One region of the Oceanobacillus sp. FSL W7-1304 genome, then DNA from elsewhere that is predicted to be linked to it. Evidence: predicted binding sites of a transcription regulator. Region 1 holds the regulator's gene; the other holds the start of a gene.
The links. The regulator CtsR, encoded in region 1, represses protease genes until heat stress. The targets are predictions, from matches to a motif close to ATGGTCAATAAAGGTCAAACA.
Positions count from the first base shown of each region.

Region 2: a site for CtsR is predicted at 2,121-2,141, ahead of NYE61_RS08025 (ATP-dependent Clp protease ATP-binding subunit). Genes of this name have one in related genera too.

Region 1 covers NZ_CP150211.1:2,609,233-2,613,675, forward strand. Annotated here, with positions in the region: gene clpC (ATP-dependent protease ATP-binding subunit ClpC) at 1-202, opposite strand, end outside; gene NYE61_RS13255 (protein arginine kinase) at 216-1,280, opposite strand; gene NYE61_RS13260 (UvrB/UvrC motif-containing protein) at 1,277-1,825, opposite strand; gene NYE61_RS13265 (CtsR family transcriptional regulator) at 1,882-2,349, opposite strand; gene NYE61_RS13270 (MgtC/SapB family protein) at 2,540-3,241, opposite strand; rRNA gene rrf (5S ribosomal RNA) at 3,958-4,073, opposite strand; rRNA gene NYE61_RS13280 (23S ribosomal RNA) at 4,192-4,443, opposite strand, start outside.
Region 2 covers NZ_CP150211.1:1,591,181-1,595,623, forward strand. Annotated here, with positions in the region: gene NYE61_RS08025 (ATP-dependent Clp protease ATP-binding subunit) at 1-2,044, opposite strand, end outside; gene NYE61_RS08030 (acyl--CoA ligase) at 2,217-3,791, opposite strand; gene NYE61_RS08035 (GNAT family protein) at 3,861-4,415, opposite strand.

The DNA of each region.
Region 1 (4,443 bases):
TTAATTTTTCTACCTCTTCTTGAATTTTCGAGACTTCAAGGCCTAGGGACTGCAGTGCTTTTGCCGCAATTCCTTCACCTTCACGGACAAGTCCTAATAAAATATGTTCTGTGCCAATATTCTTATGGCCAAGTCGTACTGCTTCTTCTTGTGATAATGCTAATACTTTTTGTGCTCTTTCTGTAAATCGTCCAAACATCATCTGGATTTCCCTCCTAGTTTTCCAATTTTAATCGTTCGCGTATGAGCGATGCACGCAATACATCACGTTCACCTGCATTTAAAGTTCTATTCGCATATTGTTGAAGAAAACCCGGTTGTGTAAGAACCATCAATTCATTTAGTATATTTCCTGATGTATTTTCTATAATACCTAAGTCTATGCCCAATCGCACGTTAGAAATACATTTTGCAGCTTCTTTTGATTCAATTTTCCGGCTATACTGCAGTACACCGTAGGAACGAAAGATACGATCCTCGAGTTCTATACCTGATCGCTTCATAATATAATTTCGTGCGACTCGTTCATGATCGATTAACTGATTCACAACACTCTCTAAGTCCTCTACAATATCTTCCTCAGACTTTCCAAGCGTAATTTGGTTGGATATTTGGAAAATGTTACCAAGCGCTTCACTGCCCTCTCCATAAATCCCTCTAACAACAAGGCCAAGCTGACTAATCGCTGGGATCATTCGATTAATTTGCTTTGTCATCGATAAGGCGGGAAGATGCATCATAACAGACGCTCGCATTCCTGTTCCTACATTTGTTGGACAGCTAGTTAAATAACCTTTTGTTTCATCGTATGCATAATTTACCTTCTCTTCAATCCAATCATCGAAATCAAAAGCTTCTTCCAATGCCTTTTTTAACTGTAAACCAGGAAAATAAAGCTGAATACGAATATGATCCTCTTCATTTATCATGACTGAAACTTGCTCATTTTGTGAAATCATAACAGCAGCATGCTCATCGTGCTTTACTAAATGAGGACTAATTAAATGCTTTTCAACAAGCACGCTTTTTTCTACAGGTGTCAAATCTTTAATTGAGACAAATTCTAAATTCTTATAGTTTTGGAAGGTTTGATGTTCATATTCCTTCTTAAAAAAACTACGAATATCATCCAATTTCTCCTGTTCAGCAAGGATTGGATACGTAACATTTGCAAAGTTCCGTGCTAAGCGAATTCTACTACTCATCACAATATCATTATCAGGCCCTTGTTCGTGCATCCAGGGGCTAAGTGCTTCTTTGATAAAATGCTCTAAGCTCAAGATCCATCACCTGCTTCCGGCTCTTTATCCCCTTTTTCCAATGCTTTTATTTTATCCCGAACTTTTGCAGCTTCTTCAAAAGCTTCTGCTTCAATTAATTGTTGCAACTCTTCTCGATAGCTTTTCAGTTGTTTTTTTAATTGTAAGCCACTTCCAGCACGTTTTGGTATTTTGCCAAAATGCTTCGTATTGCCGGAATGTACTCTACGAAAAATTGGCTCTAGCTTGGAAGCAAAAGACTCATAGCAATGGGCACAGCCAAACTTACCAACTTGCTTAAACTTTGAAAATGTCATTCCACATTTCGAGCATTGCAATTCTTTTACCTGGTTTAATTGATTATCACTCATGCTCGTCATCTTTATCGTGTCAAAATTAAATAAACCAGTTAGTAAATCATGAAGGGAATAGCCTTCCTCTGGATATGTGATATACCCCTTTTTCTTAGCACATGTCTCACACATACTTACTTTAGTTTCTTGTCCATTAATTACCTGTTTTACATGAAGTGTAGCTGGCCGTTCATGACATTCCTGACATTCCAATATCTATTCCCCCTTTACATACAACCTCTTTACAAAATCATCTGTAAAATACTGCTTTACTCACCTGCATACTTTAAGGTTAAAAGCATTTTTGATAGTATACGAGCACGTAATTCATCTCGTAATGGAAGTTTAAAAGCTAATGTCGTACGATCCATTGCACTAAGCATAATCTTTGCCTCGCGCTTTGTAATGATGGCTTCTTCTAATAAACGTTCTAAAACATCAATAGACGATCGCTGGGAAATAGAGCCATCAATCATCTGGATAATTTCATCAATAAGTTCCGACTTATCCTGATGCTTAATTCGCATGATACGAATATAACCTCCACCACCCCGCTTACTTTCTACTATATACCCTTTTTCTACAGTAAAACGCGTATTAATTACATAATTTATTTGCGAGGGAACACACTGAAATTGATCTGCAATTTCACTTCGCTTAATTTCAATTGCATTCTGCCCCTTCGCCTGTAGAACCTTTTTCAGATACTGTTCAATTACATCCGAAATATTGCTCATCTGCCCTACACCTTTCTGTATGAATTATCCAGCACGTTGTCTTTTGACTTTGACTATCTTTGACTATAGTTTCATTATACGCCAAAATGAAGGAGATGCAAACAACTTATGTATATATCTTAGACAAAATTAACAAAAACGAAACCAAAAACCTTCCACAAATTATCTGTGGAAGGTTTTTGAAATGGCATTATTTCGTTAATTCGGAGATGTTTTTTACTCCCTGAAATCGGGAGATCTCTTCAAAAATGGTAATCAGACTCTGTTTATCTTTCCGACCCATTTTTATATAGAATTTCCTTAAGCTGCTTTCTTGCCTTATAATCTCGATATTTGTTATAGAAAATTGCTGTTTTTCGATTACCTCTACTACTTGATTGATTTGAATCGTTTCATCAACAACCAATTCAATAAACGTGGTAGTCCTTGACCTAGGAAATATTCTTTCAATATGATTGAGGAAAATCAGACTGATTAATATAATAAGCGTTGTGAAAATAGCAACACTATACATACCTGATCCTACAACAAGGCCAATTCCAGCTACAGCCCAGATAGAAGCTGCTGTTGTCAGCCCACGGACTGTTCCACCATAAACAATAATCGTTCCTGCTCCAAGGAATCCAATTCCACTAATAACATAAGAGGGGATACGCGCAGGATCAAATCGAATATTATCATTTACTTCATTAAATGTACTAAACCCAAATAGGGACAAAATCATCATTAAACAAGCACCTACACCAACAAGAATATGCGTGCGGAACCCAGCAGAGTGATTATTAATCTCCCGTTCAAAACCAATTAAACCAGATAATACTAATGCAACAAGCAATCTTGTAATAATTAATAAAAAGTCTTCCCCTAATAGCTGATCTGCCCATGATTGCAAAGTTTATCCCCCCTTTAAGAATTACTATCTGTTTCTATATATAAATCGTTTCATCACGATTTTCTAATCTTATATAAGAATTTTTTATGGAAATACCCTTCTCGAGTTTATTCCTTGTTAAAAAGATTGTTAAACCTTTTATTAACTATATGAAAACAATTCATAATGATGAAAGAGATTTTCTGGATAAAATTAAAACAGTAAAACGACTTGCTTTTTCCAAACTTGTATAAGATTTGACACGCTCCTTGAAAAGCTCAAACTTTACCGGATTTTAACTTAGCAAAGATAAAATAAATTGTTTTATGTCGAAAAAAACTAAATAGGAGATTTTAAATGGTATTTCTACAGCATCCTATATATTTCCACACGCAGAACTCCAGTATTATCTCTAGCCACCATGTCTTCAATATATTCACCGTAACTACAATGATCTCTTACAATAAAATCGAATTATTTTATAGGTTTCTAAATCCATTATTCCGGATTCAAGAAACCGCCTTATAGTATCCATCAAGTTCCTACTTTGTGAGTTGCTTCTATTGATATCTATAGAAGATAAAAATAAACGATGATATTGCACTTATTCATTTCAATATCATCGTTATCTATATACATCCTTACCTTATTATTGAAAAAGCTAGCAAGCCATAATTTATTATAGATATACAAAAAGAGTTAAAATACATTATCTGTATTTTAACTCTTTTTCATCTGCCTGGCGGCGTCCTACTCTTGCAGGGGCAAAGCCCCAACTACCATCGGCGCTGAAGAGCTTAACTTCTGTGTTCGGCATGGGAACAGGTGTGGCCTCTTCGCTATTGCTACCAGACAATCCTCAAAAACAAGGACAAGTTTTATTATATGCATTTCCGAATAAAAATGCAAGGTTTTTTTGAATTTATACCTTAAAAACTAAATAAGAGTAAACAAGACATCAAATAAAGAATTTAGTTAAGTCCTCGATCGATTAGTATCCGTAAGCTCCACGTGTCACCACGCTTCCACACCGAACCTATCAACCTCATCGTCTCTGAGGGATCTTACTCACTCGAAGTGATGGGAAGTCTCATCTTGAGGGGGGCTTCATGCTTAGATGCTTTCAGCACTTATCCTTTCCACACGTAGCTACCCAGCGATGCTCCTGGCGGAACAACTGGTACACCAGCGGTGTGTCCATCCCGGTCCTCTCGTACTAAGGA
Region 2 (4,443 bases), 1.0 Mb from region 1:
CAATTTTATCTTGGATGACACGACGTAATGGTCTTGCACCGAATCGTACATCATAGCCTTGTTTAACGAGCTCTTGCTTCGCTTCATCTGAAATTGTAATGTGAATATTATTTTCTTCAATCGTTTCTTCAAGATCTTTTAGCATTAAATCTACAATTTTTAATAGATCTTTTTCTGCTAACTCATTAAAGTTAACAATTGCATCGAAACGGTTCAAGAATTCAGGTTTAAAGTAGTCACTTAGGTTTTCCAATGTTGATACAGATTCATGACGATCACTGTTAAAGCCAACATTGACTGATTTTACTCCAGTTCCTGCGTTACTTGTCATAATAATCACAGTTTCTTTGAAGCTGACCTTTCTGCCATGTGAATCGGTCAAATGACCATCTTCCATAATTTGCAGGAACATATTCTGTACGTCTGGATGTGCTTTTTCAATCTCATCCAAAAGCAGGATAGAATATGGATTGCGGCGAACACGCTCAGTTAGTTGTCCTGCCTCTTCATGACCAACATAGCCTGGAGGTGATCCAATAATCTTAGACACAGCGTGTTTTTCCATGTACTCACTCATATCAAGACGAATCATCGAGTCACGCGTACCAAATAATTCTTCTGCTAATACTTTTGTCAGTTCGGTTTTCCCTACACCAGTTGGTCCGACAAATAAGAAGGATCCAATCGGGCGATCTTTCGCTTTTAGTCCTGCACGACTACGGCGGATTGCTTTAGCAACTTTATCAACTGCTTCATCCTGACCAATTACTTTCTTACGCAGGTTTTCGGCAATATTTTTCATTTTTGCTTGTTCATCTGCTTGCATTTTCGTTACTGGGATGCCTGTTTTCTCTTCGACAATTAATTGAATATCTGAGATGTCGACATCTAGTACTTTTTCACCGTCTACGGCTTTTTCAACTTGCTTTTGTAATTGAATTTCCTGATATCTTAGATTCGCAGCACGTTCATATTCTTCTTTTTCTGCCGCTTCTTGTTTCTCTTTGACTACCTCATCTAAACGTTTCTGCAAGGAATCGGAATCTTTTTGGGCATTTGCCAGGTTTAGACGTGATCCAACCTCATCCATCAAGTCAATTGCTTTATCTGGCAGGAAACGATCTTGAATATAGCGACTTGATAGTGTCACAAATGCACGAACAACCTCATCTGAATATCGAACTTCATGGAATGCTTCATAACGATCTTTGATTCCATTTAAGATTTGAATAGCATCTTCTTGCGAAGGTTCATTGACCATGATTGGCTGCAAACGGCGTTCTAGTGCCGCATCCTTTTCAATTTGACGGTACTCTTTCAATGTCGTAGCACCGATTAATTGCAGTTCACCACGAGCTAGTGCCGGCTTTAGGATATTTCCTGCATCCATTTGGGAACTTTCTGCAGTCCCAGCACCGACGATTAGATGAATTTCATCGACAAACAAGATAACATTTTCACGTGCTTGCAATTCTTCAATCAGTTTTTTCATACGTTCTTCAAATTGTCCGCGTATTCCTGTATTCGCTACAAGTGAAGCAACGTCAAGCAAGTAAATTTCTTTATTGAGCAGCTTGGCAGGTACATTGCCTTCTACAATTTTAACTGCTAGTCCCTCTGCGATTGCTGTTTTACCAACACCTGGCTCCCCGATAAGAACCGGATTATTTTTTGTTCTTCTATTTAAAGTCTCAATAACTCGTTTAATTTCTTTATCACGGCCGATTACAGAATCAATGCTACCAGCACGTGCTGCATCATTTAGATTTTTTGCTAATTGGTCAATCAAGCCATTCCCTTTGTTTGCTTTTTGTTTTGTTTGTGTTCCCGTTTTGCTTGCTCCATTACCTTGGAAGAAGTTATTTGAAAATGCTTCATTGAAATCCCCGAACGGAGAATTTGAAAAGAAGTCATTTGAATTCATCATCTTTCCTTGAAGCTCTTGGAAACATGTAGCACATAAGTGCATTTCCACTCGCTGATTATTTATCTGCATTTGCGCATTTATATTTGCTTCATTTGTTCCACATTGTTGACATTTCATTTTCCATTCCTCCTTGGAAATATTCCATATCGTTCTCAAGTTTGACTTTGACTATCTTTGACCTTAACTACATTATACTCTGACCTTTTTTGACTTTCAAGTGTTTTGATAAATTTTTTTATAAAAAGTGAAAAATCCCGACTAGTTATTAGTCGAGATCGTTGGATATACTTTATTTAACAGCTTCCCTTTGGCGTAATTCAACACGCCTGATTTTTCCAGAGGTTGTTTTTGGAAGCTCGTCCAGAAACTCAATTTCCCTTGGATATTTATATGGTGCTGTTAATGCTTTAACATGCTCTTGTAATTCTTTGACCAATGCTGTTTCGTCATGATCTATATTATTTTTTAATACGACAAATGCTTTGACAATACTTCCTCGAATCTCATCCGGACTTGCGACAACAGCACATTCCTGAACATATGGATGTTTGACCAAAGCATCTTCCACTTCAAATGGACCAATCGTATAGCCAGAGCTAATTATAATATCATCGCTTCTTCCCTCAAACCAAAAATAGCCATCCTCATCTTTGCGTGCCCTGTCTCCAGTGATGTAGTATTCTCCACGGCGAGAATGCTTTGTCCGCTCTATATCTTTATAGTACTCTCTGAAAAGAGCTGGACTATCTAATTTCACAGCAATATCACCAACTTCATTCGTTGAGACTGGTTGACCTTTGTCATCAACAATTTCCACATCGTTACCTGGAGTTGGTTTTCCCATGGAACCAGGTTTCACTTTCATTCCTTTCATTACTCCTAATAGTAATGTGTTTTCAGTTTGACCATAGCCATCGCGAACTGTGATATTGAAATACTTGCGGAATACATCAATAACCTCCACATTCAATGGTTCACCAGCAGATACAGCACTTGTTAAAGCCGAGAGATTATAGTTGCTAATCGTATCTACTTTTGCCATCATTCGATATTCTGTTGGCGTACAGCACAGGACATTGATTGCTTGCTTCTCTAAAATGCTTAAATATTTTTGTGCATCATATTTTCCGTGATAAATAAAGCCAGTTGCTCCTGTACCAAGCACAGATAAAAACGGAGTCCATATCCATTTCTGCCAACCAGGCCCAGCCGTTGCCCATACTCTATCTCCCTCTTTAATAGAAAGCCAGTGCTCTGGAGCCGTCCTTAAATGCGCATAGCCCCAACCATGTGTATGAACAACACCTTTTGGACTTCCTGTTGTACCAGAAGTATAGGAGATAAAAGCAATATCATCCTTTGTTGTCGATGCAATCTCTAGTACATCAGATTGTTGTTCTCGTAGTTCATCTAAAAAATAAAAATCATCCCGAGTCTCACCAACCACAAATTTGATTAGCTCATCATACTCCTCAATATCCTTATATTGTTCTACGTAAGGATAATAGCTGATTATTCCACGCACTTCACCATGGCTTACACGGTATTGCAAGTCTTTTGTTTTTAGCATTTCAGAGCTTGGAATAACAATAACCCCGACTTTGATTGCTGCCAAATATACTTCATAAGCCTCGATTAGTCGAGGTACCATTATAAGTACTTTATCTCCTTGCCTTAGTCCTTTTTCAAGAAGGGCATTACCTATTTTATTAACGTTTTTCATTAATTGTTCATAGGTCACTTCTTTTGTATGACCTGTTTCATTTTCCCATATTAGTGCCGTTCGTTCTGTATTTGTAGCATGCTTTTCCATCTCCATTACAATATTATAATCTGTTGGCGCGATTAGGTCTCTCCGATTCACCATGTATCCCCTCCCACAATAATTATTTTTATTGTAACAAATAATTAAGAATATTTATATAAATAAAAACTAAGGACTTCTGTTTATAGTCCATTCTTCTTTGAGTAATCCATAAACAGTCCTGTCTAGGTATTCACTGTTTAAATACTCAAAGTTGCGAATAACTCCCTCTTTTTTGAAACCTAAGCGCTCTGGTATTGCTTTGCTTTTCGTGTTTTTTGATGCTGCATTGATTTCAATCTTTCTAAGTTCTAAATCCATAAATGCATGATTAATAAGCTTTTGACAAGCGCAAGTAACCAGTCCTTTTCCTACATAGTCATCTCCCAGCCAATACCCGATTTCAGTTTTTCTCGCAGTCCAGTCAATATATAAATACCCTATCGAACCGACGAGTATAGCATTGTACCAAATACCTGCCCAATACCCATTGTTTTCGGATAGTCTTTTCAGTGACTTTTCTATGAATAATCTTGTGTCTTTAATATTGTTTGTTTTTGCGGGGAATGAGAGCCACTCCCCTATACTGTCACGGCTTCCATCAATAAGATGATATAATGCTTCCGCATGCCTTGGTTCAAAGATGGAGATATAAGTGTCCTCATTAATGATTACCTTGTACATAAAGCATACCTCCCTTAATAATCCATTC